DNA from 3 places in the Priestia sp. FSL W8-0001 genome. Region 2 is predicted to be linked to each of the others. Evidence: riboswitches for the same ligand, from Rfam matches in the RefSeq annotation. Region 2 holds a riboswitch; each other region holds the start of a gene.
The links. Region 2 has a riboswitch for S-adenosylmethionine ahead of MKZ18_RS07620 (trans-sulfuration enzyme family protein). Riboswitches for the same ligand answer to the same signal wherever they lie in the genome.
Positions count from the first base shown of each region.

Region 1: linked by a shared signal. The riboswitch ahead of MKZ18_RS13960 (5-methyltetrahydropteroyltriglutamate--homocysteine S-methyltransferase) and the one ahead of MKZ18_RS07620 (trans-sulfuration enzyme family protein) in region 2 are both predicted to bind S-adenosylmethionine.
Region 3: linked by a shared signal. The riboswitch ahead of metK (methionine adenosyltransferase) and the one ahead of MKZ18_RS07620 (trans-sulfuration enzyme family protein) in region 2 are both predicted to bind S-adenosylmethionine.

Region 1 is NZ_JBBPAL010000001.1:2,621,043-2,631,950, forward strand. It holds gene MKZ18_RS13960 (5-methyltetrahydropteroyltriglutamate--homocysteine S-methyltransferase) at 464-1,591, opposite strand; SAM riboswitch class I at 1,672-1,772, opposite strand; gene MKZ18_RS13965 (hypothetical protein) at 2,012-2,254, shown strand; gene MKZ18_RS13970 (NAD-dependent protein deacylase) at 2,285-3,016, opposite strand; gene MKZ18_RS13975 (universal stress protein) at 3,029-3,427, opposite strand; gene pfkA (6-phosphofructokinase) at 3,742-4,701, opposite strand; gene MKZ18_RS13985 (C40 family peptidase) at 5,020-5,685, shown strand; gene MKZ18_RS13990 (hypothetical protein) at 5,716-5,841, opposite strand; gene MKZ18_RS13995 (secondary thiamine-phosphate synthase enzyme YjbQ) at 6,165-6,566, opposite strand; gene MKZ18_RS14000 (hypothetical protein) at 6,701-6,925, shown strand; gene MKZ18_RS14005 (spore germination protein) at 6,943-7,809, shown strand; gene MKZ18_RS14010 (Ger(x)C family spore germination protein) at 7,966-8,511, shown strand; gene MKZ18_RS14015 (Ger(x)C family spore germination C-terminal domain-containing protein) at 8,630-8,872, shown strand; gene MKZ18_RS14020 (hypothetical protein) at 8,885-9,226, opposite strand; gene MKZ18_RS14025 (DUF3885 domain-containing protein) at 9,515-10,111, shown strand; gene MKZ18_RS14030 (alpha/beta fold hydrolase) at 10,431-10,908, opposite strand, start outside; gene MKZ18_RS14035 (hypothetical protein) at 10,855-10,908, opposite strand, start outside.
Region 2 is NZ_JBBPAL010000001.1:1,442,494-1,453,401, reverse strand. It holds gene MKZ18_RS07665 (AEC family transporter) at 1-229, shown strand, start outside; gene MKZ18_RS07660 (acetate uptake transporter) at 560-1,174, opposite strand; gene MKZ18_RS07655 (cold-shock protein) at 1,293-1,496, opposite strand; gene MKZ18_RS07650 (hypothetical protein) at 1,835-2,005, opposite strand; gene MKZ18_RS07645 (YhcN/YlaJ family sporulation lipoprotein) at 2,119-2,646, shown strand; gene putP (sodium/proline symporter PutP) at 2,990-4,471, shown strand; gene MKZ18_RS07635 (SIMPL domain-containing protein) at 4,583-5,248, shown strand; gene MKZ18_RS07630 (hypothetical protein) at 5,299-5,565, shown strand; gene MKZ18_RS07625 (trans-sulfuration enzyme family protein) at 5,617-6,795, opposite strand; gene MKZ18_RS07620 (trans-sulfuration enzyme family protein) at 6,779-7,924, opposite strand; SAM riboswitch class I at 7,998-8,122, opposite strand; gene MKZ18_RS07615 (CotH kinase family protein) at 8,217-9,293, opposite strand; gene MKZ18_RS21065 (CotG/ExsB N-terminal domain-containing protein) at 9,328-10,254, shown strand; gene MKZ18_RS07610 (YppG family protein) at 10,329-10,739, opposite strand.
Region 3 is NZ_JBBPAL010000001.1:3,559,338-3,570,245, reverse strand. It holds gene pckA (phosphoenolpyruvate carboxykinase (ATP)) at 1-944, opposite strand, end outside; SAM riboswitch class I at 1,217-1,334, shown strand; gene metK (methionine adenosyltransferase) at 1,469-2,671, shown strand; gene MKZ18_RS18740 (glycosyltransferase family 4 protein) at 2,709-3,857, opposite strand; gene MKZ18_RS18735 (phosphatase PAP2 family protein) at 3,878-4,408, opposite strand; gene MKZ18_RS18730 (gamma carbonic anhydrase) at 4,647-5,168, opposite strand; gene MKZ18_RS18725 (alpha/beta fold hydrolase) at 5,273-6,049, shown strand; gene MKZ18_RS18720 (tetraprenyl-beta-curcumene synthase family protein) at 6,081-7,139, shown strand; gene MKZ18_RS18715 (tRNA (mnm(5)s(2)U34)-methyltransferase) at 7,162-7,734, opposite strand; gene MKZ18_RS18710 (TIGR01212 family radical SAM protein) at 7,731-8,693, opposite strand; gene MKZ18_RS18705 (YtzC family protein) at 8,888-9,151, shown strand; gene MKZ18_RS18700 (hypothetical protein) at 9,165-9,320, shown strand; gene MKZ18_RS18695 (MDR family MFS transporter) at 9,487-10,683, shown strand; gene MKZ18_RS18690 (GntP family permease) at 10,844-10,908, shown strand, end outside.

The sequences.
Region 1 (10,908 bases), 1.2 Mb from region 2:
AACAAATGCCTAACAAAAACAACCCTAGTCTACTCCTGATTCCCAATAAGAACATTCCTTTCACATATTCAGCTTTTACATTTCGATAATGACAGAATTTTCACTTATTATTACAGTATGAGTTCCTTAAACTACTTATCACTGATTATTTTTATTATATGAAGAAATAAACTATTCGACATTTGGTGTGTATACAATACCTTTAAGGCAATTGCGAGTCAACTCTGAAACTTAAGCATTCTGCAAGATAAATACATCTATCAAGAATCTTTCGTTTCTTTAGCGTGACAGTTCGCTATCTTACCCAATAAATATTATGTTACCTGTAGATAATTTGCAGTTACGCTATCAATACACAAAAAAAGCTGCATCATTTATAAACGCAGCTTTTTCCAATTTTACTACAACGAAAAGAAAGATCTAATTGGATTCTTATGTAAAATTAAGAAACAACTCTTATTCTTCAGTTAGCGCCCCAAATATCTTGAGCAATTTTAATGACGTGACTAATTTTATTCCATTGCTCTTCTTCTGTTAGTTCGTTTCCTTCTTCCGTACTTGCAAACCCGCATTGTGGACTCAGTGACAAGTTTTCTAGAGGAATAGATGCACTCGCTTCTTTAACTCTTTGTTTAATAACCTCTGCATCTTCTAATGTAGGAAATTTAGATGTTACTAGTCCTAATACAACTGTTTGGTTGTTACGTGTAAAACTTTTTAATGGCTCAAAATCTCCTGAACGATTATCATCATATTCAAGGAAAAGCCCATCTACATGCAAGTTAGCAAAAATTGCGTCTGAAATAGTATCGTAGCCACCACTGGTAATATACGTAGATCTAAAGTTTCCGCGACAAATGTGCATCGTAATGACCATATCCTCCGGCTTTTTAGAAATCGCATCGTTTAAGCAGTTGACTCTCGTATCAATAATATCTTTTACATCCATACCCAGCTTCTCAACAACTGCATCTATACGTTCTTCAGAAACAAAATCAATCCATGAAGTATCATCTAACTGTAAGTAGCGGCAGCCTGCATCATAAAAAGCTTGAATTGCTTTTTGATAAGCAACTACCGTGTCATGATAAAACTGTTCTCTATCCCCATTGTAGTAAGTATCCTCTTGAATTCGAGTGAATAACATGTTGGGACTTGGAATAGCAAACTTAGCAACTTGGCTTCCATCACCATATTGTTCAACAGCTTCTTTTAAAAATGTAAAATGTTCCAGCATATAATGATGGTTGAAATCTACTTTACCAACTACCTTGATTGCTTTATTTTTTGTTTTGGCACCTTTAAATTGACTAATATACTCCGTTTCAAACTCTTCTACACCATCTAGACCTGATAAGAAATCTAAGTGCCACCATGCACGTCTAAATTCTCCGTCAGTGATAGATTTAAGTCCCACTTCGATTTGTTTTTGGACAAGCTTTTCAATCTCCTGGTCCTCTACAGATTTTAAAGTCGTTTTACTGATCTGACCATTTGTATAGGCTTCTCTTGCTTCTTTGAGAGGAGTTGTTCTTAAAAAGCTCCCTACATGATCAGCTTTAAATGGAGCTTTCACTAATGTCTTTGTCATGGTTCTATTCCCTCTTTCTGTTCAAAATAAAAAACCTCTTCTTAAAGATAAGAAGAGGTTAATAGTCGTTATTGGTTCTTCTCCTATCTTCAAGCAAATTGCTACTGGAATTGGCACAGTACTTTAACAGTCTGTTGCCGAGGCTTCACAGGGCCAGTCCCTCCGCCTCTCGAGATAAGAATATTCAATTAATTAACTAGGGAAAATATTACACCTACTTTCTTAGTCTGTCAACAAGGAATTTGAAAAATCAGAAATAAAAAATTTTTTATTCAGTATTCAGAAGTGGTTCATATCCTTTTGAGTTCATGAAAGATAGACCGTGGTCAAACATATCGCGTCACTTTAGTTGTCTACATCTATATAATATATGTTATAATCATGTGACCTAGGTTTTAAATAAGGAGGAACCTCACAAAGATGTTAGTTAAAGGATTACAACTATTAAAATATGCCTTTTTAATCGGAGCTGTGGTATACGGAATAATCGCTTTTCAGAACAGTGATTCTACCAACTATATTGCTTATTTACCATACATTCAATTAATGCTAAGTTTATTTTTATTTATTGAAGCTGTTTTGACGTTTAAAGAAAGCAAGTTGCATTCAGCGTTTTTTCTGGTCATTTCTGTGTTCTGCTTCGCTATCTATTTTGAAGTTTAAAAAAAAGCACGCTGCCCGTAGCGTGCTTTTTCACTTCCCACTCTTTAAAGCCGTTACAACTTCACCGATTGGGAGGTGTATTTGATTATCAAACACATAATCATAGTAAGTTGGCTCTTTATTAATAATGACCATTGGTACCTGACCATGTTTTCTAACTAATAAAGGAATTTGATTAATGGGTGTTACCTGCAAAGATGAACCCATGACAATAAATAAATCACTTTGTAAAGCTGCCTCTACAGCTTCTTCAAACCAGTGAATTGAATCTCCAAATAAAACTACATTGGGCTTTAGTGCCTCTTCACACGACGTACAGCTCGGTAATTCAACTTTGGTTAGAAAATTTAACCCAAACTCACTTCCACATTTTTGACAATGTGCTCGCTTAATTGTTCCGTGAATTTCATATACATTCGTGCTTCCTGCTTTCTGATGCAAGCCGTCAATATTTTGTGTAATCACATGCACGGTCTTTTCTTCTTCTAATTCTGCTATAAAGTAATGACCTGAGTTAGGTTCATATTCATCAAGCAGCTTCACACGAAAAATCTCTTTAAATAGCTCCCAAAAAAGTACCGGATTGTTCTGATAAAAAGAAGTAGAAATCACATCTGAAAATTCTAGGTTTTTTCGATACAATCCGTTTTGCGAGCGAAAATCAGGTATGCCCGACTCTGTACTTATTCCCGCTCCCGTAAAGACACAAATCCGACTTGCCTCTCCAATTCGTTTCTTTAACTCTTCAACTTGCATATTCATTGGCGCTCTCTCCTACTTTACAATCAATACGGGTATCTTCACATGTTGAGCAATTTTATGGCTCACGCTCCCCAAAAACATTTCTTTTACTGGATTTAAGCCTCGGCTTCCAACTACTACAACATCAAAGCGATTGTTGTTAGCAAATTGAATAATTGTTTTAGCAGCATCTCCATGAATAAACGTAATTTCATACTCTATATCAGATTTCTCTAAAACTTCTTGTGTTGTTTGGATACGCTTTTCTCTTGCTTCATCTTTTCCAAGCGTGTTTAACCTACTATCTCCTTCTACTGCATATATCACTTGAACAAAGCTTCGATCAGTTAATCTGGCTAAAGCAACCGCTTTTTCAGCTGCTCTAGCAGCGTGTTCAGACCCATCTGAAGCTAATAAAATTCGCTTAAACATGTCCTTCACTCCTTTTCTATCAATTATAACAGCTCTACTATTTTTTATTCCATTGAAGAAAGCGATATAAAAATTAAATTTTCTAAAAATTTTTACGCTTTTGTGTTATACTAATAAACAGAAATGCTATACTAAATAAAAGGAATGATGGCATTATGGGGTTTGAGCTGATATGTACCTTTTGCAAAGGGCTTGGGAAAGTAATGATTATTCCTGGCATATTCTACACAAAAAAGTGTAAGCATTGTGAAGGTACTGGTTTGAAACTAAAAAAAGACGAAACTCCTCTATAAGAAGTCTCGCCTTTATATCGTTTAGATTGATAATTCTTTTGATAGTTGATACATACGCTCATCAATATGATGAGGTTCACCTAGGATTTCCATAATATTATAATCAACAATTTCATTTTTACGGATACCGATTGCACGCCCGCCTTTACCTTCCATTAATAACTCAACGGCGCGGCCACCAAAACGACTTCCTAACACGCGATCTTGTGCTGTTGGTGATCCACCACGCTGAATGTGCCCTAGAACCGTAACGCGAGTTTCAATTCCAGCAGCTTCTTCAAGCTGTTTTGCTACTTCGTTTCCTGTAGCTACACCTTCAGCAACAACGATAATACTATGTTTCTTACCACGCTCTTGGCCTTTCTTTAAACGATCCACCATTTCTTGGAACTCATCTTTCGCTTCAGGAATTAAGATTGTTTCAGCTCCTCCAGCTAGCCCTGACCATAGAGCAATATCTCCAGCATTACGTCCCATTACTTCAATAATAAAAGAACGTTCATGTGAAGTAGCCGTATCGCGAATTTTATCAATTGCATCGATAACAGTATGTAAAGCTGTATCGAAACCTAGAGTAAAGTCTGTTCCTGGAATGTCATTATCGATTGTTCCTGGAATACCTACACATGGAAAACCAAGCTCAGTTAGCTTAACAGCTCCCATGTAAGATCCATCTCCACCGATTACAACCAAACCTTCAATACCATGCTTCTTTAGGTTTTCAATACCTTTACGGCGTCCCTCTTCTGTTTTAAACTCTGGACATCTTGCAGAATATAACATTGTTCCACCGCGTTGAATGATATCACCAACATCACCAACTTCAAGCTTTCGAATATTCCCTTCAATTAACCCTTGATATCCTTGATAAATACCATAAACTTCCATTCCTTCATGAATCGCTTTACGCACAACAGCACGAACCGCAGGATTCATTCCTGGAGAATCACCGCCGCTTGTTAATACACCTATTCTTTTCATTACTTTTCACCTCATCAAAAGTCAAATCAATTGACACTGTATTCTATTTTTACATTCTACATGACTACAAAGTATTTGTGTAGTAATTCACAACAGATTTCTATTATTATTTTTAAATGTCCTTACATTTTCATATGTTTTAGTTATTAACAGCTAAATATTCAATTTTTTTCTATTTCTCAAAATCAAAACACATCATTCTGCTCACTCTAATTTTCATTTTTTTCATATTTTGTAATGAAAATGTAACGTTTCCATCTGTCGAAAGGTGTTATGATTATTTTACGAAAATTGATGAAAAATTGATGGAGGCCCATTATGAAGAAATTTGTGGCGGTTTTTACCCTCGCTAGCTTTTTATTTGCTAGCCCTTTAGTCAGCCAAGCTGCGCTAGGTGATCAAACATTAAAGCAAGGAATGAGAAATCAGGATGTTCAGCAATTACAGCAGCTTTTAAAGAAAAAAGGTTATTTCACTGGCAATACAACAACTTATTTTGGACCAGCTACATCAAATGCAGTTAAATCATTTCAGCGTAAAAATGGATTGTCTGCCGATGGAGTTGTTGGAAAAAGCACATATGCAAAGCTTGGAGTAAAAACTTCTTCACAGACTTCTACATTTAATGCTTCAAAAGTTATTAATAAAGGAAAGCAGTATGTAGGGGTACCATATCGCTGGGGTGGAACAACTCCTAGAGGATTTGATTGCAGTGGCTTTATTAGTTATACATTCAAGCAGGGCGCTGGCATTACTTTACCTCGAACTGTAGCAGAGATTTATAAAAAAGGGACACGAGTTACAAGCTTACAGCCTGGGGACATTGTATTTTTCCAAACATACCAAAAAGGCGCTTCCCATGCCGGTATCTACATGGGAAACAATCAATTTTTACATAGCTCATCTTCAAAAGGTGTTTCAGTTGCTTCATTAAAAGATAGCTATTGGAGCAAGCGTTATATTGGTGCAAAAAGAATTCGTTAAATAACAAAAAGCCAACTTGCGTTGGCTTTTTTAACGGCAAAAACTATAGTATTCATTAATAATATCTAATACAGTTGGATATTCATCTACCCACGTAAAATTTGTCTTTTCATTTTGTTCTTGTTCTGTTTCTTGTTTAATTGTAATTTGCTCCACACAAGATCTCTCCCTTTTTCTGTTATATAACATATATATTATCTATCTTTTGTTTTATAACAAAAAATCAAAAAAAGAAGACATGCTAAAAGAAGAGGGTTGAATATAACAAAACAAATTTTCAAAAAGAGGAACACTAGCTGTTCCCATCTCTTTGATTTGTCTCAACACGTTCGTTCCATTGCGCTACGGCCACTCGCTTTCCGCCCTGTTTCCAACATTGTTTTCACAATCAACAAAAAAACCTGGACGATTAAAGATGAGGAACTCTCAATCGTTCAGGTTTATCATTGGCTGAATTACTTATATCCCAGCCTCTTCTTTTAATCTGCTTGAATTTTAATATACCATGTACGGTTTCTAGGGCCATCAAATTCACAAAAATAAATCCCTTGCCACGTTCCTAATAATAAATTTCCATTCTCAATAATAAGTTGTTGCGAAGAACCAACTGTACTTGCCTTTAGATGGGCAGCTGTATTCCCTTCAAAATGCTGATCTTTTTCATCAATCCAAGGATATACCTCGTCAAATCTTCTAATCATGTCACGTTTTACATCTGGATCTGCATTTTCATTAATTGTAATACCAGCGGTCGTATGTGGACAATATACGGTGACTACTCCGCTTTTCACTTGATGCTTTTTAATTTCTGTTTCCACTTGACTTGTCAAATCAATCATCTCATCGCGATTACTCGTTTGAAGTTTAAATGAATGTAGCATGTTTTCACGTCCTTTTTCGATTAGTTAGCATAACACCTATTGAACTCGTAAAGACTAATATATATTCTTTTTTATCGTACTGTTTTTTACTACTGAACTCAATATATTACTAATAATGTAAAGGTGATGAAGACTTGCTCAATTCAACGTTTCAACGAGATACAGAGTACGTTGTTAAGACATTTCTAGAATTAGCAGGTGGTAGCAGTGACATAGCTTCAAAAAAGCTATGGATTTCATCTACTGATTTTGTTTATATTCTTTATCTACAAGGGCTTGTAGACAGCGAAAAGCTGAATCAATTAACAGAAAAAATGATTCGATTCAAACAAAAACCTCATCACCAGCCAACACGCTAGATCGTTGGGATTCCTTTATCTCAACTGTTGAAAGCAGTGAAGTTTATACGTACAAGCAAGCTCTCACTGCTTTTTTTAAAGGAGAACCTTTATTATTTATTCATAATCGTACAACGGCTTTTTCTTTAAATATGACAATAGCTAAACAGCGTACGTGGAGTGAACCAACGACCGAAAAAGTTGTGCGTGGTCCAAAGGTTGCGTTAATTGAAAATTCAGAAGAAAATATCGGCATATTAAGGCAAAGAGCAAGTGATGCAAACTTAACGGTCGAGGATGTTTTCATTGGAGAAGAACAGCTTCATCGAACATCAATTGTTTTTCATAAAAAGCAATGTCAACCTCATATCGTTAATCAAGTTCGCCAAAAACTTCAAAACATTAATCTTAATAATGTTCAAGGTTCTGGAATGATTGAAGAATTTCTCGAAGAAGCTCCTTATTCTCCTTTTCCACAGGTCCAAAATACAGAAAGACCTGACCGCGTCTTAGCTGCTATTAATGAAGGCAGAGTTGCAATTTTTGTAGACGGTTCACCTTTTGCTCTATTAGTACCAACAACAATTGACATGATTATGAAATCGCCCAGTGACTATTACGAAAGATGGTTGGCAGGTTCTCTCTTACGCCTTCTTCGCTATATTTCAATTTTCATTACGCTCTTTTTCTCAGCCATTTATATTAGCCTTGTTTCTTTTCATCAAGGGCTGCTTCCCACTGAGCTTGCCATTACCATTGCAGCCACGCGAGAAGACGTACCATTTTCACCTTTTATTGAAGCGATGGTAATGGAAGTGACCATCGAATTGTTAAGAGAAGCCGGACTTCGCCTCCCAACACCTGTTGGGCAGACTGTTGGATTAGTAGGAGGGTTGTTATTGTAGTAGGGTTGTTATTGTAGTAGGGTCACTCCTCCCTAAAACGGCTGGAGACGTTATTGCTTTTGCTGACCTTTTAAGCTGGGCTTTTTTTATTATATTTCTTGCAGTTCCATTTTTTTTAGGATCAATTATGCTAATTAAGAAACGAGTGAGGAGAATATGAATAAATATTTAGCTGTCATCATGATGATAATCATATTAGTGGGTTGCTCTCGACACCGAAACATTGAACAACTCTTACTCGTCATTGGCGTTGGCATGGATTCCTTAGACACGGTGAAAGAAAAGACGTCTCAGCATAACCTTATGCTCACTCATCAAACTCTTATATCTCCAGACCGTGGTGGGGTATCTTCTTCCTCATCTTCACCGTATAAAAACATTGTAACAATAGGACCCACAGTACATGAAATTACAAGGAACATTGCATTGAAGCAAGACCCTTTATTCAGTCAGCATCAGCGTATTTTAGTATTTGGTGAAACAGCTGGGAAGACCTTCAAGTTAGACTCTCTAATGGATCAGCTTGCTAGGGATAATGAAATTCGCAGAAGCTGCCTTGTTTTTGTTACAAATGGCCAAGCAAAGGCTATTTTAACGATTAAAGGAATGGATACTCCACCGGTCAATGTCATTTATGATTTAGTTGAAAATAGGTATCGGACCAATAAAATTCTTCCCACCTTATCATTGGGAGAAATATGAGCTAAGTTAAAAACGGACCAAAGCTTTTTAGTACAACGTGTTTCAAAATTAGAAAAAGACATCAGGACGGTTATCTGAAGATTGGGATGCTACTGACCAAAAGCTATCTCCTTCTTTTATTAACCATATTGAAAAAAATGTAGAGAACATTATCCAATCAGATACAAACAAAATACTTAACAAGCTCCAATCTGATTATGAAGCAGATGCACCTGAATTTAGAGAGTATGTACGAATCAACCACCCTGCATTTTGGAAGAAACATCGAAAAGAATGGGATACTATTTTTTCAAACTCTACTATTGATTATCATGTTGACGTTACAATTGAAGATTTTGGAGCAAAAACAGACAGCGGCTAATTAGTCGCTGTCTTACTTTAGTTCCATAATCATGTAGCGATTGGTGTATGATTTTCGTTCAAAAGAAGCTCGCTTTTCTTCTCGATCAAAATAAAATAATTCATCTTCCTGGTATTGAAACGTATCACCTTTTTTATCCATTTCTTTAATAAACGATAGGTAATCATCGGAGTGAATTAAATACTTCTCTGGTTTATCTGAAACTTGAACTACCTTTTCATTTCCTGTTTTCATTTTTGCCATCCCCACTGCTAAGGGTATCGGATTTCCTTCTTGAAAAATAGTCTTATAAAAAATTAGCACAAATAATAAACACGTAACGCCTACGACTAGCAAAATCTGTTTTTTTATCATCCTCACCTACTTTTCATATGGTTAGCTCTATTATCAAGTGAAATTCTGCGTGAGCAAAAACGTTCTACTATGTCATTTTTATTCAGAGTGATTGACATAGAGATATGTACGTTACTAATACGACAAATTTGTAAAAAACACCTTTCTTTTATAAGAATTTGAATGGAAATATAACAGTTGTATTACCTTTCCGTTAAATCAGGTTTGCACTTCACATTTTCAATCGACTTCATGCTACACTTGAGTCAATAAAAGGTAAAAACTTTACGAATAGATAGGGTGTTGCGTATGAACAATCTTACTTTACAATCATATTTATCTCACTTATTTCCTGATATCCAAATGAGAAAACCGCTTTTTTACAATGCACCAATAGGCATCCGATTCAAGCTAACAAACCAAAAGCGCGTGTGGGAACAAGGGTATATGAAAAATGTTTATAAACGCACATACCAAATTTTTAAAGCACTTCATGATGAAAATGATGAGCTCATCGTTGTATTTCGTTCGCCATCTTCAAAAGCTGAACTATCCTTTCTAAAGCGCACTGATATATTAATGAAAAAATTCATTCGCTCTCGCTTAAGAAAGACAAGCGTACAGCTATTATCAACTAAAAATGAGTATGCAATTGCCTGCAGGCCAACTGACTTAAAGCAAAAGCAACTACTACAATCTATTGCGAATCGCGATTTACATATCCAACCTGCGATTGAAGAGGAATGTTACATTATCAACGTAAGCAAAGGAACAATTTTTCATCTCTATGATGATCGAGCGTTGGATGTCGTATCTAATAATCAACGTTCGCTTGGTTTACTACAAGAAAAGTTTAACGAATGGATTTTAGATATGGATGCTACTGAACATTCTCCAATAAGCTAACAAAGAGTTTGGGACATAACAAAATGATTGCTTCTAAAAGACGAACGCTAGCTGTTCCCATCTCTTTAGTTTGTCTCAACACGTTCGTTCCATTGCGCTACGGCCACTCCCTTTCCACGGGGAGGAACCTGAGCTTCCTCGCTGCGCTGCGGGATCTCCGTTTTCCCTCTCTTTCCCGCAGGAGTCGAGTGACCTACGCTCCATTCCACCCTGTTTCCAACATTGTTTTCACAATCAACAAAAAACCTGAACGATTAAAGTTATGAACTCTCAATCGTTCAGGTATAGTAAGGACTGAACTACTTATGTCTCAGTCTCTTTATTTTATTTGCTCATTAAGCCATTGAACCGTTTGCTTTTGTTGTTCTTCAGGAGAAATAGTCGCTTTATTGTCCCCAATTTGTTCACCATATAGACCAAATTGGGCATTATTTGCTCTTTTTAACTTTACTATTTTTGTATTTTTTGATAATAAATGCTTCGTTTCAGAAATCTTATTAGGCGTTGATAAACCATCTTTGTCACCTGTTAATGATAAAATTGGATAATTTGTGTTTGAAAAGTCATTTTTGTTCATTAGATAGGAAGCTAATAAAATGAGTCCCTTTACCTTACTTTGATGATTGTACGCATAAGAACTCGCTACAACTCCTCCTAAAGAGTGTCCTCCGATAAACCAATTATTAATAGTAGGGTGTTCCTTCATGATTTCTTCTGCCTTGTTACTTGAGAAGAAACTAACATTAAAAGGCGCATCTACTATCTCTACTAGATATCCTTGCTTTGCGATTTCCTGT
Region 2 (10,908 bases):
AAAATTATTAGTTTCACCAATTCTTGCATTTATCATTGTTCAATTTTTACCGATTGATCAAATGACAAAGCAAATACTCATTATTATGGCTGCCATGCCAACAGCAGCTAATACCACAATGTATGCGCTCGAGTATAACACTGACACCGAGTTTGTCTCATCATCCACGCTTATTAGCACCTGTTTGAGCCTTATTACTCTTCCGATTGTATTGAGCGTTGTAGTCTAAATAAAAAGAGACTGAGACATAAGTAGTTCAGCCTCTACTATACCTGAACGATTGAGAATTCATAACTTTTAATCGTTCAGGTTTTTTGATGATTGTGAAAAACAATGTTGGAAACAGGGTGGAATGGAGCGTAGGGCACTCGACTCCTGCGGGAAAGAGAGGGAAAACGGAGATCCCGCAGCGCAGCGAGGAAGCTCAGGTTCCTCCCCGCGGAAAGCGAGTGGCCGTAGCGCAATGGAACGAACGAGTTGAGACAAATCAAAGAGATAGGAACAGCTAGTGTTCGTCTTTTAGAAGCCATCATTTTGTTATGTCCCAAACTCTTTTTTATCATTTTTTAAAAATCCCGAACGGTTTTCCAATCGGAAGCACTTCTCTTCCAAAATGCGTATTCAATACTGCGGCTGCCGATCCATAGAATGACATAATTGCAATTAAAAGCTCTGAAAAAGCAGCTAATAAATGTGTGACATGGTACATAACATTAAACGAACTCAATGATAAACCAATAAATAAGAAATCGATAAGAACAAAAATAATGAAAAGAACTTTATTCGTTTCCATTGCTCCAACTGTCATAAATAAGCTGAAAATTAAATAGCCGATAAAAGCCATACCTAATTGTCGCCCATCAACTACTGCGAGTTCTTCTCCAAAAACCCCTAGCTGCATTAACCATGAAGCAGCTACACCGAACCAGAACAATCCGAATGCTCCAAATGCAGTCATACCAAACGTATTATTATGCTTGCCATCTTGAATAGCTGCGAACAATTGCGCAAGACCACCTAAGAAAATAGCCCACGGCAAAATAAAAGCTAATCCATCTGTTAAGCCCAGCTTTTGTGATGATGCTACTAGCGTCACCATTGCCAAACCGAATAACCCAATAGCTGATGGATCAGCAGTGGTAATCTTTACTTCTTGTGCTTTAACTTGACTCATTCTTTACCTCCTAAAATACACATGCTTAAATAAAGTACTTGTTTATTGAGAAGCTGTCAATACATTTTTGTAAAATAGAAAAAGCTACCTTAAATAAGGTAGCTTTTAACGATTTAAATTAAAGTTTTACAACGTTTTCAGCTTGAGGACCACGTTGACCTTCAACGATTTCAAACTCTACGCTTTGGCCTTCTTCTAATGTTTTGAATCCGTCTGTTTGAATAGCTGAGAAATGAACGAATACGTCATTTTCTCCTGGAACTTCGATGAACCCAAATCCTTTTTCACTATTAAACCATTTTACTGTACCTTTAGTAGCCATAAAAAAACCTCCAAAAAAATGTAAAAAATTTAATATGTTACTCTATATTTACACCGTAAATAAAAAATTCACATATTATAAAGACTTTCTACTACGAAGTAGATCTCCTTTATAACACGTGAATTGTGTATCAACCATCTAGTTCGCAATAAATCCTCTCATTCTGAAATAAGTGAGAGCACTTAATTTTTTATTTAAAAATTAAAAATGTTTACGTTTTCATTCTACAATAACTTTTTCTAAAATGCAAGAGAGAACGGTAGTTTTTTACATTCTTCTTTTCTTGATTTAAAAAAGAATACAAAGCCGAATCAACAGGTTCGGCTCTCACCTCTCTATTATGTAAGCATATTGTCTAAATCTTCATCGATGACTTCTTTACGCTTATTTTGTAGCGTTTCAAATAACAATCGTGCTTCTACTTCTGTTAAAGCAAAGGTTGTTTTCTCATGTTCATTCCCTGTTTCGCTTCGTATAATCAATAAGCTTTCTTCAATTCCACCGTTCATTTTTACCACTCCTTTTTGGCTTAGTATAAGCTTATTTCAAATTTCTATGTATGTTTTCACCTCGTTTAACGAAAGCTAACGAACGAAAATTATTTCACAAGGAGGAATGAGACATGATAAAAAAATCACTTTTTGTAGCAGTTAGTTTCGCAACAATTTTATCATTATTTGGTTGTAACACTACAGACCAAGGAAAAGATGGCCTCATTAATGACGATACGGTCCGCAACGTTTCATATGAAAATGAAATGGATAACAATATGAATGACGTAACGCAAGAAAAAAAGCGTGATCAATATGCTGAATCACGCATGGAAGTAGCAAACGGTGCAGCCGATCGAGTAAATGCATTAAGTGAAGTGAAAAATGCAAACGTTGTTATAATGAATCGTGATGCGTATGTTGCAGCAGTTTTAGAAGATAAAAAAGAAGGCAAGTTAACAAAAGAAATGGAAACAAAAATTGCTGATGAGGTTAAAAAATCTAACAACAACATTCAAGAAGTATATGTTTCAACAAACCCAGATTTTGTTGATCGCATGAATAGTTATGTTAACAAGTTGGAAGATGGACAGCCAATTACCGGCATTATCGACGAATTTAATGAAGTAGTACGCCGAGTATTTCCGAACAATCGTTAATTAAAAAAGGCCAATGCGGCCTTTTTTTGTTTTAGAACGTGTACATATTTTTAATCAAAAAGCATCATATTAAATAGTAGAAAGCAACAATTTTATTGGTAATTTATTCTAATTTTTAAAGAATAAATACATGTTTTAATATTCATAATATTTTTACTTTATTTTTATTTAGTAAGCGGTTTCATTGGCTTTATTTATGTAATCAAGCGGGTTTCATTTCAAAAAATTCGTGTTTAATAACTTGATACTCTGGGAAAAGTTTGTTAGCTTAAAAAACCGTAAGCTGTTTATATGACACGATTTTCCACAAGTCATATATAAAAACAGAAAAAGGAGAGATATTGTGGATATTAGTTTATTTATTTCACTAGCAATTTATTTTATAGGGATGCTGGCTATCGGTTGGTATGCTTATAAAAAATCTACTGATGACATTTCAGGCTATATGCTAGGTGGTCGTGGACTTGGTCCTGCTGTAACAGCCCTATCAGCTGGTGCATCTGACATGAGTGGTTGGATGTTAATGGGTTTACCAGGTGCTATGTATGCTACAGGAGTATCTAGTTTATGGATTGCCGTTGGTTTAACAATCGGAGCTTACCTAAATTACCTAATTGTTGCTCCGCGTCTTCGAACGTACACAGAAGTAGCAAATGACTCCATTACAATCCCAGATTATTTTGAAAACCGCTTCAATGATACATCCAAAGTTCTTCGAACAGTATCAGCCATCGTTATTTTTGTCTTCTTCACTCTTTATACTTCTGCTGGAATGGTATCCGGTGGTACATTATTCGAGTCTGCGTTTGGTTTAGACTATCGAATTGGTTTATTTGTAACAGCAGGTGTTGTTATTGCTTATACACTATTCGGTGGATTTTTAGCGGTAAGTTTAACCGACTTTGTACAAGGTATTATTATGTTTATCGCTCTTGTTCTTGTACCGATTGTAGCGTTTACTGAATTAGGCGGTGTTGGAACAACGTTTGATGTAGTTCGTGACATTGACCCAGCGTACTTAGATTTCTTTAGAGGTACAACGGTTGTTGGAATTATCTCATTCTTAGCTTGGGGTCTTGGCTACTTTGGGCAACCTCACATTATTGTTCGATTCATGGCTATTTCGTCTATTAAAGAGTTAAAACCAGCTCGCCGAATCGGTATGGGATGGATGATTATTTCCATTATCGGTGCAATGTTTACTGGATTAATTGGTATTGCTTATGTTGACCAAACTGCAACCACATTAGCAGATCCAGAAACAATCTTTATTAAATTCGCACAAGTATTGTTCCATCCATTTATTACAGGGTTCTTACTAGCAGCGATTCTTGCTGCAATCATGAGTACAATTTCGTCTCAGCTACTTGTAACATCAAGTGCTATTACGGAAGACTTTTATAAAGCGTTTTTCCGTCGCAAAGCAACAGATAAAGAACTTGTCTTAGTAGGACGTCTATCTGTACTAGGTGTCGCAATCATTGGTATTCTCTTATCATTAGATCCAAATGATACGATTTTGGGTCTTGTAGGTTATGCATGGGCCGGGTTCGGTTCAGCATTTGGCCCTGCAGTTTTACTAAGTCTATACTGGAAGAAGATGACTCGTTGGGGTGCTCTTGCCGGTATGATTGTTGGGGCTGCTACGGTATTAATTTGGGTAAACGTACCTGGATTAAGCGAAGCACTTTATGAAATGATTCCTGGTTTCGTACTAAGCTTCTTAGCTGTCGTCGTTGTCAGCTTGTTAACAAAAGATCCTTCAACGAAAGTTCAAGGTACTTTCGTTGAAATGGAAGAAACATTAGAAGAAGAAACTAAATAAATCCAAACGAAAGCTCGCAAACATCTTTTTGCGAGCTTTTTATTTTCTATACGTAGCCCAAGCTTTTTCTTCATACGTATATAGATAAGAGCTTATAAGGAGGTTTATAACATGCATCCATCCATGTTTCCATATAATCACCAGCCCCCACCATCACGTGAAGGAAATGAGCGTGAGCTAAAAGTGATAGGAGAAGGCCATATTACGGCTGTTCCAGATGGCATTTCCATTATTATCGGTGTTCGTACAGAAAACCTAAGCGTACAGCAAGCATTAAAAGAAAACACTACCGTTTCCAATACAATGATTGATGGCTTTCAAAATGCCGGAATTGAACAAAGTGATATTGAGACCGCATCGTTTACTATTAACCCAAAATATGACTACACTGATGGCAAAACGACATTAGTTGGATACGAAGTACAGCATTTATTTGAAGTTCATGTTGCAGATATTAAACAAGCTGGTGAAGTGTACGCTATCTCTGTTGCAAGCGGTGGAAACGTAGCAGAAGATATTCGTTTTTTTGTGAAAGATCCGACACCCTATGAAAAGCAAGCACTTTCTCAAGCCGTTCAGCACGCTGGAGAGAAAGCAACGGCTATTGCAGACACCCTAGGCGTTGCCTTAAACCCTATTCCGCTGGAAGTCACTGAACGGACTCAGCAGCCCCCTGGTGGCTATGTAGTGGCAGCTAAGACACTTGGGTCTGCTCCACCGATTCAAACGCAGTCTCTGACAGTTGTATCAGCTGTAGAAGTGACATACAGGTACTAGAGTATGTGTGCTAAACTAATACGTATATTAATAAAAGGAGTTTATGCATCGTGATATCAGATGAACAATTGTTTAGCGCCTATCAAAAACTTTGGGTAAATCGCTCTTTTTCCAACCAAGATAATCTTTCCGTTAAAGAAAAGTTATCCTATGCTATTCAAAAGGATTTACGTGATGAAATGACGCATCCTCGCGTTCGTAAATCTCCTGAGGTAAAATATGAACTGGCCGTTCAGCGGATTAACAATAGCAGTCTTGCTCATAGCGAACAGCTGGCTTTAATCGACCTGTACACAAAACTACTCAGAAATTGCTAAAAAAGAGGTTGTTTCTATTTAAATCTAGAAACAACCTCTTTTCTTCTATTATTATTTAGTTACGGCTTTTTCTTGAAAAGAAATTAGAGCATTATTAAAATCTTCTTTTAAATCCTCATACTCTTCCAGTCCAACTGATAAGCGTAACAGCGATTCTGTAATACCTTTTTCATCTCTCACTTCTTTTGGAATACTAGCGTGAGACATTGTTGCTGGGTGTGTTAAGATGGATTCAACTGCGCCTAAACTTACACCAATCGAAGATAAGCGCACGTTTTTTAATATATGCTGTGCGAGTTCATCATTGTTTAATTTAAACGAAATAATTGCTCCGTATCCGTTTGCCTGCTCAGTAATCAATTCATAATCAGGATGTGTCTTCAGCCCTGGGTAATAAACCGCTTCGACGTCACGTTGCTCTTCAAACCATTTCGCTAGCTCTAAAGCCGTTTGTTGTTGCTGATCTAACCTTACTTTTAATGTTTTAATGCCTCGTAGAAATAAGAAGCAATCCTGTGGCCCTAAAATAGCTCCAAATGCGTTTTGAACAAACTTTACTTCATCAGCAAGCTTTTCATCACTTACAACAACCAATCCACCAATTACATCGCTATGGCCACTAATATACTTTGTCGCACTATGAATGACGATATTTGCCCCTAAATTAATTGGTTGCTGCAAGTAAGGTGTCATAAACGTATTATCAACGATTGTTAACAGGTCATAGCGTTTAGCTAACGCTGCAACGCTTTTAATATCCGTTACCTGTAAGAATGGATTTGATGGGCTTTCAATGTAAATCGCTTTTGTTTGGCTCGAAATGACTTCCTCTACTTCCTCTACATTTGTCATGTTGACAAATGTAGTTTTAATACCAAACTTTGAAAATAATCTTGTTAATACGCGATATGTGCCACCATAGATATCGTTTGAAACGATAATTTCATCGCCTGCTTCAAATAAACAAAGAACAGATGATACAGCGGCCATTCCTGATGAAAAAGCAAACCCAGCAGCTCCATTTTCAAGCTGTGCAATCGTATTTTCTAAAGCTTCTCGTGTTGGATTACCTGAACGCGAATAGTCATAGCGCCCACCGTTTGTTTCGTCTTCTAGATTGAAAGTAGACACTTGATAAATGGGAACATTTACCGCTCCAAAATGTCCATCAATACCTGTTTTTGCATGAATTAAATTTGTACCAAATGAGTGTTTATTTGTTGTATGCATCAAATGCCTCCTTTAAGTCTTGAATTAAATCCTCTGCATGTTCAATCCCAACAGATAAGCGTAATAAGCAATTCGTTACGCCAACTCGATTTCGTATTTCTTCTGGAATATCTGCGTGAGTCTGACGAGCTGGGAACGTCATTAAGCTCTCCACACCACCTAGACTTTCAGCAAAGGTAATCACCTTTATATTCTCAAGTAAGACTGGCACAATTTGCGGGTCCGTTACAGCGAAGGAAATCATTCCGCCAAAGCCTCCTGCTTGTTGCTTCATTACGTGATAGCCTGGATGAGATTCAAGACCTGGATAGTACACTTTCTCAACCAGCTCATGTGAAGTCAGCCAATTCGCAATTTTCAGCGCATTTTCATTGTGTTTCTCCATGCGCAAAGCAAGCGTTTTAATACCTCGCAGCAACAACCAGCTATCTTGCGGACCTAAAATTGCACCTGCTGCATTTTGATAAAAGCGAATTTTTTCACCTAGCTCACGACATCGTGCAACGACTAACCCGGCTACTACGTCATTGTGACCACCAATGTATTTACTAGCGCTATGAATAACGATATCCGCTCCAAGAGAAAGAGGTCTTTGATAATAAGGTGACATAAACGTATTATCCACAATTGTTAACAAGTTACTTTCTTTAGCAAGTTCAATTATTCCTTTTAAATCGGTTACGTGCATCATTGGATTTGTCGGTGTTTCAATAAATAACGCTTTCGTATTCTGCTTTAATACTGCTTTAACTTGGTCTAAATGAGCTGTATTTACATACGTTACTTCTACACCTTGTTCTGCAAAAATATCATTTAAAACTCTGTATGTACCACCGTATAAATCTTCAGAGACGATTAAATGATCACCGTTTTTAAACAAAGCAAGTACAGCCATAACTCCTGCCATTCCCGAAGCAAATGCCGCTCCAACTTCGCCTTCTTCTAACGCAGTGATCGCATCTTCTAACGCTGTTCTTGTTGGATTAGCTGTTCTAGCATAGTCATATCCTGTGCTTTCTCCTAAACGGGGGTGTGCAAACGTAGATGCTTGGTAAATAGGTGTTGTAATGGAACCTGTAGCAGGGTCTCGATTGACGCCCGAACGAACAAGTAGTGTTTCAATATGCATAATGTCCTCTCCTCTTTGCAGTAAATAAAAAAAACTCTTCACAGATGGAAGAGCGTTCGCTTAATCACGACTTCTCTCATCTGTTAAAATACAATCGTATTTCACAGGAATTAGCACCGTTCAAACTCACTGACTAACATATGGTTTGATGGTTGCCGGGCTTCGCAGGGCCAGTCCCTCCGCCACTCTGGATAAGAGTTTTATTAAGTTAATTATTCATTGTGTATACTTTAATAAAAATAACAAAGAATGTCAATAGAATTTTCTAAACAATTTCAATTGTCTCATTTATTCAAAAAGACTTCATTGATTTTCTTATATAGGCTGCTCTGTCTTTAATAAAGTCACAAATAAACGCAGGTTCTTGATAAAAAGTAGCTAACTTGTGCTGTATATACGGATCTTTCTCTACATAAGGCAAAATCAGCTGGTGGAGTGCTTCAATCTTTGGTTTCATATAGTTAACAGTGAACTGATGATTTAGCGCAGAATTCATTTTTTCAATATATTGTTTCTTAAATTTTGATATGGCCAAAAGTCGTGCTGTTAACGTATTAAACCCTTCCATTCTCACATAGTTACTTTCCATTTCATCTCCGTTGACATCGCGCCCCCACGTAGCATCATAGTCCCAAGGAAGGAGTTCAAAGCACTTCGTATCACTGTTCCGGTACAAAGCATAGTTATGAACAAAACCATCAAAGTTTTGAAGACAAATTACTCCCACCAACCAGGCTAAATAGCGATCTACCTCCAAGTGCTCTTCAATGTTATCTTCAAACTCTTGATTCGTCCATGTATTCAAGTTATAAATAAAATATTCTAGCGCTTCTTCATCTTTTCCGTACGCTACTTTTGTTTCGTATCCTGATTGAAGCGATTCTTTTGGCTTCTCATCCAAATCACTCATTAACGAGAAGTTGGCATCTCCGTCTACAGCGTAAAAGATAGAGCCTTTTGGCAAGCTACGCTTTGTTAAGAAGTACTCGTTTACCGATTCTAACTGTAAATAAACACCTTCATTTTTCCCGTTAATGGTGAGATGAACAAACTGTGATTTCGGTGATAGTACACCAAGGTCTGAAAAGAAATCGAGCGATAGTTTATTGCGAACTAGCGATGGATCTTTATATTCTGCATTGAGATGAATTTCGTTGGTCTTCCCGAATTTATTTGGTGAATAAAACTCTATATAGTACGATTTCTTTCTCATTTCTCGGATGTGTGATCCCCTTAGAGTTAAGCCTATTTCATACCTCTTTTTGTGAACTTTCATCACTGCGGGTATGGAATCTTCAGACCAGATGTCGGCCTTTAGTTCTTTAAAGTCCCGAACATTAGCAAAAACAGAATAGGTGGCAATTCCCATCTCTTTCCCTCCTTTTGGATACATTTTAAATTATATGAGCTCCTCTCCCACCGAGATGCTAGAAACTCCTTGGTTATTTCTTAAAATTCCACGTTTATCTCATAGCAAGTACGGCGTATTAAGCGTATCTTATGGTGAAAGGCAAAAAAATGATTCTCATAAGGAGGTTTTTAGATTGTATATTCAATCTAAGCGTATTCGTAAAGCTGCTGAATCTTTACAAAAATCAGAGCTAGGCAGATTTATGTATCAAGAACCAAAAGGTCATAGCTCAAAAAGTTCATCTAAAAAAACAGCTCTTTCTCACAAAAAGACGGAGAAAAAGACAGAAAAGAAAACAGAGAAAAGAACGGAAAACAAGTACTGTACGAAAAGCTCACGTTCTCACAAAAAGCATCGTTCTCACAAAAAAGTAACGTGCTTCTGTAAAGAAAAGCATTCTCATAAAAAGCACCGTTCTTGCAAAAAACACTCTCACTCCACAAAGCACTCTCATAAAAAGCACCGCTCTTGCAAAAAACATTCTCACTCTACAAAGCATTCTCATAAAAAGCACCGTTCTTGCAAAAAACATTCTCACTCTACAAAGCACTCTTATAAAAAGCACCGCTCTTGCAAAAAACATTCTCACTCTACAAAGCATTCTCATAAAAAGCACCGTTCTTATAAAAAACATTCTCATTCCACAAAACACTCTCATAAAAAACACCGCTCTGAAAAGAAAAAAACATGTTTCTGTAAAGAAAAACACTCTTACAATAAGCATCAACCTTCTCAAACGTTTAAACATTCCCATAAAAAAGAGAAACACTCTTCAAAAAAATATGGTCACAAGAAAAAAATTGGGCATTCACACTTACCTAACTTAACAAGCCATCCAATTACAGGCAAAAAGCCAGTTAAAAAATGTGACCATTCTCCTTGCTTCTGTAATCACCCATTCAACCGCTTCTTTAGATAAAACATTACATGCTCTACAAGACGTTATAGCTTCTTGTAGAGCCCTTTTATTCCATTTACATACTATACAATTCTTTATATTTTAAAGATACCTGTAAACCCTTTTACTAAGTTTGTTAATTGATTCATTGCTCCCATCATCTGTCCCGCTGTATTCATCATTTTATTAACGTCATAATTTCCGTCTGAAGATTTAAATTGAGACATTAAAGAATGAAACTGGTTAGGCTGTTGCTTCATTTGCTGATTACCTTTTGGATAAGGATTTGGAAAAGGCATTCCATTTTGATAAAAAGGGTATTGCTGTTGGTTGTTTACATATTGCATTTGGGGTGGAACTTGAGCATAAGGCTGTTGCGGCAACTGTGTATGATGCCATGGTTGCTGATGATATTCTGGAAATGGGTACACCTGACTTAAATCAAACCGTTCTTCTTCCCATTGATTCTGCATGTAATATGGATAAGGATTCTGTTGATTATACATACTGGCTCGCTACCTCCCTTTAAAAATTTTATTATATGGTATGTGGGTACTCAATCTGAGGTGACGCACTACACCTTTTATTTTTCACTTTATATTTAGAAGAAAGTTGTGAAAAATGTTAGTTTCTGTCGAAAGTTTAAATTTTTCAAAAAAACGAGATAATTTCAAT
Region 3 (10,908 bases), 2.1 Mb from region 2:
GTTAAGCTATTATCATTATAGTCTGCAATTCTAGTATTCGAGTTAATCACAACATTTTCTAAAACTGTTCCAAATCGAATGGCATTAAAAATTTGAGGCTCTTTTTCTTTTGATAGTTGAATGCATTTTGCATAACAACCGCCTTCAATGTTAAATACGCCTGTACTAGACCAACCGTGCTCATCGTCACCAATTAGTCTTCTGGTAGCGTCAGCTGATAATGTTGTTTTTCCGGTGCCAGATAGTCCAAAGAATAGTGCAACATCACCTTCTTTGCCAACATTAGCTGAGCAGTGCATAGGAAGTATATTATTTTGAGGAAGTAGGAAATTCATTACTGAGAAAATAGATTTTTTCATTTCACCTGCATATTCCGTTCCACCAATTAAAACAACTCTTCGTTCAAATGAAATAATAATAAATGTCTCTGAATTTGTCCCATCAATGTCTGGAACAGCTTTAAAAGTAGGAGCTGATACAATTGAGAATGATTCAGCATCACTTTTTAGCTTCGTGTCTTCTGGACGAATAAATAGTTGGTGAGCAAACAAATTATGCCATGCGTATTCATTTACGACTTGGATTGGAAGCTGATATTTATCATCGGCGCCCGCATAGCCGTTAAACACAAATAGCTCATTTTGTTCTTTTAAATGTTCTAATACTTTTTTATAAAGCGCGTCAAATCGTTCAGATGAAAACGGTTGATTCACATCTCCCCATTCAACAGTATGAGATGTTAAGGAATCGCTTACAATGAATTTATCGTGTGGGGAACGCCCCGTATATTTTCCTGTTTCAACTTGAATAGCACCTGTAGAAGTCAATACGCCTTCTTGTCGCTCTAAAATCTTTTCGACTAATTGAGAAACAGATAGTTGGTGATTCACTTTTTCAGATTCCAGGAGATTGGCTAATTCAATAGACATATTAACAGTACTCATGTGCACTACCTTCCTTTTTTTAAAATGATGTTTAAATGTACAATTAGTATAACACATTACTTTAAATAGTCTATACTATTCGAATGAAAATGTTAAAATGTTGCGAATTTTTTTGTTTTAGAGAGCATAAAACGTTTTTGTGAGATGATCTTACTAGTGAAAGGTTTCTGTAAATAATAGGGGAGGAAAATACAACCTTTAAGTGATTTTCATAGGAATGTTATTGACATAACAGAGCATTTTCCTGTATGATATGTCCTTGAACGGATACTCTCTTATCCCGAGCTGGTGGAGGGACAGGCCCTATGAAACCCAGCAACCATCACCCATTTCCATAGAGGTGATAAGGTGCTAACCTGATGCAAGGGAATAAACCTTGATCGATAAGAGTGAAAGGCTTATGCAGAACTTGATACCTTTCCTCGATACAAGGAAAGGTTTTTTATATTGAAAAAATGTAAATGAACCACAATAAGGGAATGAGTACCGTATCACAATGTATCATATTTAAAGGAGGAAAACCGATGTCAACACAACGTCGTCTGTTTACGTCAGAATCTGTTACAGAGGGACATCCAGATAAAATTTGTGACCAAATTTCTGACTCAATTCTTGATGCTATTTTAGCTGAAGATCCAAATGCTCGTGTTGCTTGTGAAACAAGCGTAACAACTGGTTTAGTATTAGTAAGTGGTGAAATCACAACATCTACTTATGTAGATATTCAAAAAACAGTACGTGATACAATCAAAGAAATTGGTTATACGCGTGCAAAATATGGTTTTGATGCGGATACTTGTGGAGTAATCACAGCAATCGGTGAGCAATCTCCAGATATCGCTGCTGGTGTAGACCAAGCGTTAGAAGCTCGTGAAGGTTCAATGTCTGATGAAGAAATTGAAGCAATCGGAGCTGGTGACCAAGGTTTAATGTTTGGCTACGCTTGTAATGAAACAAAAGAATTAATGCCGTTACCAATTTCTTTAGCTCATAAGTTAGCGCGTCGCTTAACAGAAGTGCGTAAAGAAGAAATTTTACCTTACCTTCGTCCAGATGGTAAAACGCAAGTAACGGTTGAATATGATGAAAACAATCAACCAGTTCGTGTTGATACAATCGTTATCTCAACTCAGCATCATCCAGAAGTAACGTTAGAGCAAATTCAACGTAACTTAAAAGAATATGTAATCAATCCAGTTGTTCCACAAGAATTAATCGATGAGAACACGAAGTACTTCATTAACCCAACAGGACGTTTTGTAATTGGTGGTCCTCAAGGTGATGCAGGATTAACAGGTCGTAAAATTATCGTTGATACTTATGGTGGATATGCTCGTCACGGTGGTGGCGCATTCTCTGGTAAAGATGCAACAAAAGTTGACCGCTCAGCAGCATATGCAGCACGCTACGTTGCGAAAAATATTGTAGCTGCAGGATTAGCTGATCGTTGTGAAGTTCAGCTTGCATATGCCATTGGTGTAGCTCAGCCAGTTTCAATCTCTATTGATACATTTGGAACAGGTAAAGTAACTGAAGAAGTATTAGTTGAAGTAGTACGTAACAACTTTGATCTTCGTCCAGCTGGTATCATTAAAATGCTTGATTTAAGACGCCCAATTTATAAGCAAACAGCAGCATACGGTCACTTTGGTCGTACTGATGTTGAGCTTCCTTGGGAGTTCACTGATAAAGCAGAAGCTTTAAAAACTGAAGCTTTAGCTAAATAATGAAAAGTCGCTGTCTCAAAAGAGATAGCGACTTTTTTTATTGAACAAATTCTAACCCATTGTTTGATTTAGTAGTGACTGCTTCATAGCGAAGCAGTAATTGGTCAAAAATAGAATCCCAAGATTGCGTAAGAGCATAGCGACGAGCAGCGTCTCCAAACCTTAGTCGAAGCTGGGAGGACTCTAACAAAGTACAAATGGATTCAATAAATTCTTCAAGTGAATTCGGGGTGCAGAGGTAGCCATTCTTCTCATTGCTAACAATATGTTTTACTCCCCCTGCATTAGCAGCAATGACAGGCGTACCGCAGGACAATGCTTCTAATACAACGTTACCAAAGGTCTCCGTTTCAGAAGGAAATATGAATAGGTCGGAAGCTGCATATAGTTTAGCTAAACGCTCATGTTCTAAGAAGTCGATGAATGTAATGGATTCACCCGCTTCTTGCTGCAGCGCTTCCTTGCTAGGCCCACCTCCAACAATAAGCCACTGTACTTGGTGGCGTAAATGGTCGGGAAGTAAGCGAGATAGCTTTAATAAAAATGCTACGTTTTTTTCAGGAGATAAACGTCCAACATATGTTAAGATATAAGGCTTTTTTATATTGTATTTTATGCGGATATCAAATTTATCGTAGTAGGGATGAAATAAATGATGATCGACTCCTCTAGACCAGATAGATATAGATTTAAAGCCTTGATTTAAGAGCTGCTTTTTTGTTTCAAGAGAGGGAACAAAAATCTCTTCAAACGGTTCGTAAAACCATTTCATATATCTCCATAGAAGAGGGGATAAGTGTCCTAACTTGTAGCTTGGAAGATAGTGTTCAAAGTCAGTATGATGAGAACCAACTAAAGGAATACTAAGCTTTTTAGCCACATGAATGCCACTAAGTCCCATTGAAAAAGGAGTAGCAACGTGCATGATTGTAGGATTGAACTCCTTTATTTTTTTCTTCATCTTTATAACATTCGGTAAGGCAAACCGACATTGTGGATAAAGAAAGAATGGTATACTTAATGAATGATTAATGGATAATGGACTAAATGTGCGGGACGATGATTCAGGTGCAAAAACCTCATAGTCAATTCGTTGACGAGATAAATAATAAGTAAAGCGCTCTAATGTTTTTGCGACTCCGTTGATCTCAGGAGAAAACGTATCTGATATCAATGCAATCCTCATCCTACCACCTCCATTTTGATTTAGTAGAACAACTGTAGACCGATAATTCCAGAGAGTATACCTAACAACATGCCTGCAAATACGTCAGTAGGGTAATGGAGTCCTAAATAAATCCGCGAAACTCCTACTAAAAAAGCAAGTGGAAATAAAAATAAAATTGAAACAGGTACCGCAATCATGATAGGTGCTAGAAACGAAAAAATGGCTGTTGTATGTCCAGATGGAAATGAATGATCTTGTAAAGGATTATCCAATACTTTTGTTTCTTTTAATTGAAGGTAAGGACGTTTTCTTGGATAAATTTTTTTGGTAATCGCCACAGGGATATGGCTGATTGCTAGAGATAAAGCGCATGCGTAAGCAAGCGGTAAAGATGCACGATCAATACATAGCATGAGGAGTAGCGCTAGGCCAATCATTGAAGTTGCACCACCGATATGTGTAATCGTACGAAAAAAAGTGTTGAGAGGCTTGAAGTCGAAATGTTTATTCACAATTTGAAATAAGTGGCACTCCCAATCATAAACTTGACGAATTAGTTTTGTTCGCATATAGCAACCTCCTTTAAGCCCATTATGTTCATAGCTAAAGTAATCGGTGACGATGAAACGTTAAAAAATTATATGTTTTTGTTTCTCAACGAATGTATAGTCGCTATGTTATATTGTAAGAAATATTTGTAGAGCTAGTGCTAATATTGTGTAAAGAATGTGTGGATTTATTTAGTGCATACTAAGTAAGGCCGCTACACAAAAAAACAAGCAGTGGCATTGACCACTGCTTGTTGCATTAGCTGTTAATCGGGTTAATTGATTTATAATATTGTCCTTTTTCAACATACTGCGTGCGAATTCGGTTCATATCTTTTACATCTTCATCTGTTAATTCACGGACAACTTTAGCAGGGCGACCTAGTGCAAGTGTATGAGGTGGGATTTTTTTACCGGGTGGGACCAAGCTACCGGCTCCGATAAATGCACCTTCTCCAATTTCTGCTCCATCTAAAATAATTGAGCCCATTCCAACCAGCGCATTTTTGCGAATAAGTGCGCTATGTAAAATAACTTGATGGCCGATTGTTACATCATCTTCAATGATAAGCGGCAAATTAGGGCTTTGATGAAGTGTAGATTGTTCTTGAATATTGACACGCTTTCCAATAATAGTCGGTGAAACATCTCCGCGAATAACAGTATTAAACCAAATGCTACTTTCATCGCCAATCGTGACATCACCTGTAATCGTTACGTAATCAGCGATATAGCATGTGGGTGAAATAGCTGGTGTTTTTCCTTTATAAGGATAAATCATGCGTTCATCTCCTTTATTAGTTGAAAAAAGAGTAATAATCTTCTAATGTAAGTGTACATAGTTTTTTTAAACAGGTAAATAGCAAATGAAAGGGAGTAACTCAAATGCGTAAGTGGGAAACAGAAAATCCAAAAGGTGTGGTAGTCATTGTTCACGGCGCAGCTGAGCATCAAGGACGGTACCGCTGGCTAGTTGAAATGTGGCGTTCAGTCGGCATGAATGTTGTGATGGGGGATCTTCCTGGACAAGGTCTAACAACAAGAAGAAGAGGACATATCTTATCATTTGACGAATATGTACATGAAATTGAAAACTGGGTAAAAGAAGCACAAACTTATGATTTGCCTATTTTTTTATTAGGTCATAGCATGGGTGGGCTTGCCGTTATTCGAACGCTCCAGTTGAAGAACTTACCAATATGGGGAGCGATTTTATCATCGCCATGTCTAGGACTTAAAGAACAAGTTCCGGCTTATTTAGACGTTTTATCTAAAGGGTTAAATAAAGTAATGCCAACGAAACTGTTTGACTTAGGCTTAACTGTAGAGAAAGCAACGAGAAATCCAGAAGTAAGAGACGAAGACCAAAATGATTCATTGTATGTGACAAAAGTTTCCGTTAGGTGGTATCGTGAGCTTGTAGAAGCGATCAATATGGCATTTCGTGATATTGAAAAGATGCCTGATGTTCCACTTCTTGTTATGCAAGCGGGAGAGGATAAAATTATTGAAAAATTAATTGTAAAGCAATGGTTTGACGAAGTAGATCTAAGCGAAAAAATCTATAAAGAGTGGCCTCAGCTTTACCATGAAATTTTTAATGAGCCTGAACGAGACTATGTTTTCACATATGCAAATAGCTTTGTGAACCTTCATATTTGACGAAGCTTGAAACAACGGAGGTGGGGAACCTGTGAAGATACCGTCTCATCCCTTTTCTTTAATGGGGAAAATTTATCGAGGCATCATGCCAACTGTACATGAAGAGCTGAAACAGTGGCGTTTGAAAGCAGAAAAAATACCAACTATGGAACTGCGAACGCAAGCTTTAGATAGCATTGATACCAAAACCTTTCACTGTGAAGGAGGAGGTATACTGGCCATTTTGGCAAAAGAACAAATGAAAACCTGTATTCGCTTTATCGTTGCGTATCAGACCATTAGTGACTATTTAGACAACTTGTGTGATCGCAGCAATTCGCTCGATCCAAAAGATTTTGCAGCGCTCCATGAATCTATGCCAGACGCGTTAACACCTGGTGCACCATTAAAAGACTATTACCGTTATAGAGATGATAAAGATGACGGTGGGTATCTTAATGAGCTGGTTCTGACATGTCAACAGACGCTGGAAAAAGCACCTAAGTACGCTATTGTAGCGCCGTACTTGATTGAATTGGCTAATTATTATTGTGACTTACAGATACATAAACATGTAAAGATAGAAGAACGTGTACCTAGGCTTGAGAAGTGGTTTTCAGAGCATAAGGAGTCATTGCCATCGATGTCATGGTATGAATTTTCAGCATGTTCGGGTTCGACGCTCGGTATCTTTTGTTTAGCTGCGTATAGCTTTACAAAAGACTTTACAGTGCAACATGCAGAGCAAGTACGCAATGGTTACTTTCCTTATATTCAAGGGTTGCATATCTTGTTGGATTATTTAATCGATCAAGAGGAAGACGTTGAAGGAGGAGATCTAAACTTCTGCTTCTATTATCCTCATCATCAAGATATGATGAATCGATTTCTACATTTTGTCACAAAGTCTGGCGAGCATGCTCAACATTTACCAGATGCTCATTTTCACCGTTTTATTTACCAAGGTTTACTTGGTGTTTATTTATCAGATCAAAAAGTTCGGAGCCAAAAGGAAGTAGCTCGAAGCGCTAAAACACTTATAAAAGCAGGTGGGTCTTTGAGTTATTTCTTCTATGTCAACGGGCGATTATATCGAATGTTAAAAAGATAAGCTTTTGCCAAATGGCAAAAGCTTATCTTTTTTCAATGGCCACAATAAATGGCGGATTATTTTGTTGGTTTATAAACTGGTAGCGTAAAACATGAACGATTTGTTGGTCAAGATTCGATACATAATGAAGCACATCATCACGTTCTATCTGTCCTTGTTCATGTCCGTGATAAATAACAAGTACGATAATCCCCTCGGGTGCTAATAGTTCAATCAGCTGCTCAATCGCTTGAATGGTGGACGTTGAGAGAGTAACAATTTTTTTATTTCCACCCGGTAAGTATCCAAGATTGAAGATTGCACCTGTTAGGTTACCATGTAAATGAGTTGGAATATGGTTTTTTAAACGACTATGGCTATCTTTTATAAGAGTAACTTGTTGTTCAATCCCTTGTTTAGCCAATCGTTCAGACGTATTTTGAATTGCTTCATCTTGGATATCAAATCCGTATACATGTCCACTTGCACCCACTAATTTTGCTAAGAATGACGTGTCGTGACCGTTTCCAACGGTCGCATCAATGACCGTATCACCTTCGTTAACAGCACTTGTTAACAGCGTGCGAGCAAAAGGAAGAATGCGTTCAATTTTCATAATGCTGAAACACCCTTTGCAAAGAATTTTCCTTGGTAGCTACCTCGACGTTTGAGCTCTTGGTCAATTGTGTTTAATACATTCCATTTATCCACGCTCCACATCGGTCCAATCATCAAGTCAATTGGGCCATCTCCTGTAATGCGATGAACAATCATCTCTGGTGGTAAAATTTCAAGCTGGTTGCACACAAGGCTGATGTAATCATCAAATGATAAAAATTCGAGTAGGCCTTTCTCATACTGCTTCACCATTGGAGTGCCTTTTAATAAATGAAGTAAGTGAATCTTAATGCCTTGTACATTCATTTCTGCTACTTCCCTTGCAGTTTCCATCATCATATCTTGAGTTTCAAGAGGAAGGCCATTAATAATATGAGCACAAACGCGAATCCCATGCTTTCGAAGCTTTGCAACACCCTCTAAGTAACATGCATGGTCGTGTGCACGATTAATTAACGCAGAAGTACTCTCATGAATCGTTTGTAGCCCTAGCTCTACCCATAAATACGTACGTTCGTTGAGTTCTGATAAATACTCAACTACGTCATCTGGTAAGCAATCTGGGCGGGTAGCAATGGATAATCCGACAACGCCTGGTAATGCTAAAACTTCTTCATATTTTTGGCGTAATTCTTCGACTGGTGCATGTGTATTTGTGAATGCTTGGAAGTAAGCAATATATTTTCCGTCTTTCCACTTATGGTGCATCTTTTCTTTTATCTTGTTAAATTGTGTAGTCAAGCTTTCAGTGCGATTTCCAGCAAAATCTCCAGATCCCGCAGCGCTACAAAAGGTACATCCACCGTATGCAACGGTTCCGTCTCGATTAGGACAGTCAAATCCGCCGTCTAACGCCACTTTAAATACTTTATGACCAAAGTGTTGTCTTAAATGGTAGTTCCATGTGTGATAACGTTTATCCTCCGCTTTATATGGAAATGGGTTTTCTTGACTCAAGTCAATACCCTCCTTTATCTATGTACAGTACGTGTCTTAAATACAACATCAAATTGTATCAGAAAAAAAGAAAAGTTCCAAAGGCAATGTGAAATTCTATATTTTACAAATGATTTTTTCTAGAGATATGTCGTAAATTTGTCCAAAGATGAGCAAAATACATCTGAAACTAAAGAGTGTGGAGGGAGATAATCATGGCAACACGTCAATCAGTAGATAAGCTTCTTCAGCAATGTGAAGATGCGCTTCGATATGCGCAAAGTCAATTATCTGAAGGCATGAAACAAGAACATTATAATGATACAGAATATACAAAAGCACAGCTTGGCCTTGAAAATGCATATAAAGAACTTGAAGAGCTTGCTCATAGCGCAAATGATCAACAGCGTGAACAGCTTTATCGCATGCGCCTTCAAATTCAGCAAACGCAAAATCAAATGATCCTAACTGAACATTAAGGGGGAAATAGCGATGGCTACTCGTTCAAATCAGAATAATCCAGAGCAAAAGACAAAAGATGGAATCAATAATAACGATATTGAAGTAGGTAAAGATTTCGATCCAGTAAAAGAGTTAAAGGCTCGTAACAGCAAGCGTGCACAGCCCGATAAATCAAAAACAAAATAAGGTAAAAGCGCGAAAGCATTTGCTTTCGCGCTCTTTTTTAATAGAAAGTTAATTGAAAACATTTTTAATTAACTTTCTATATGCTAACTCATTGCGAAATAAAGTAGAAAGGACTAGAATGTACGTTGGCTTTAAAAGTTCTCAACAGTTGAAAGGAGAAATAGATATGCCAAAGTCATTATGGTTTTTAATCATTGGAATGTTAGTAAACGTTACGGGCGCTTCGTTTTTATGGCCTTTAAATACAATTTATATACATGATCATCTCGGTAAATCATTATCCGTAGCAGGCTTTGTTTTAATGTTAAATGCTGGTGCTAGCGTAATTGGTAATCTTATTGGAGGTACCTTGTTTGATAAAATAGGAGGGTATAAATCCATTTTATCAGGTATTGTTATCACCTTGATAGCATTGGTTGGGTTAGTGTTTTTTCACGATTGGCCTACATACGTTGTGTTACTTGTCATCGTTGGTTTTGGCTCGGGAATTGTATTTCCATCTATGTACGCAATGGCTGGAACGGTTTGGCCAGAAGGTGGACGTAAGTCCTTTAATGCCATTTACGTAGCTCAAAATGCAGGGGTAGCAATTGGTGCAGCTCTTGGAGGAATTGTAGCTTCTTATTCATTTACCTATATCTTCTTAGCAAACACGTTACTGTACGTGGTTTTTTTATTGATTGCACTTTTCACGTACAAGAACATTTCAGTTACGGGTTCAGCCCAAACGAGTGTATTGCAAGAAGCTAAGGGGATTAAAAATCACTATAAGCTGATTGCTTTATTAACTTTATGTGTGGGCTATTTGCTGTGCTGGATGGCGTATGTACAGTGGCAAACAACAATTGCTACGCATACATTAGAGCTTAATATCCCATTATCTCAGTACAGCATGCTTTGGACAATTAATGGCATTTTAATCGTTGCAGCACAGCCGTTTATTGTACCAGTCGTACAAAAGTTTGCGAAGACGTTAAAAGTGCAAATTATGATTGGTACGGCAATCTTTATTGCATCTTTTATTATTGTTTTGCAGGCAACTACATTTGTAGACTTTTTAATTGCGATGATTGTCTTAACGATTGGAGAAATGTTTGTTTGGCCTGCAGTTCCAGCAGTAGCAAACGAATTAGCGCCAAAAGGTAGAGAAGGATTCTATCAAGGCATTGTAAATAGTACGGCTACGGGTGGCAGAATGATTGGTCCTGTTTTCGGTGGGATGATGGTGGATCATTTTGATGTTTCTGTGCTCGTGTATAGCTTAATTGCTTTTCTATTCTTAACATTTTTCACAACATGGTTTTATGATTTGAGAATAAAAGAACAATCTACAAAGCGTTATCAAGTAACGGTTTCAAAATAAATTAAAAAGCTGAAAAGCGATGCCAGACGGCGTCGCTTTTTTGTTCCATAAAACCTGGTATGTCTCAATGGTTTGTCTAATAAGATAGTAGAAGTCAAAAGGGAGGAGGTTGTTTTCCACTTGATTGTAAACGCTTTCTAAGATAAAGGGGGAAGAAAACGTGCTTAGTATGATTGGGTTAATCGGTGGTTTAGTCTTGCTTATTGTGCTTACTATGAGAGGAAT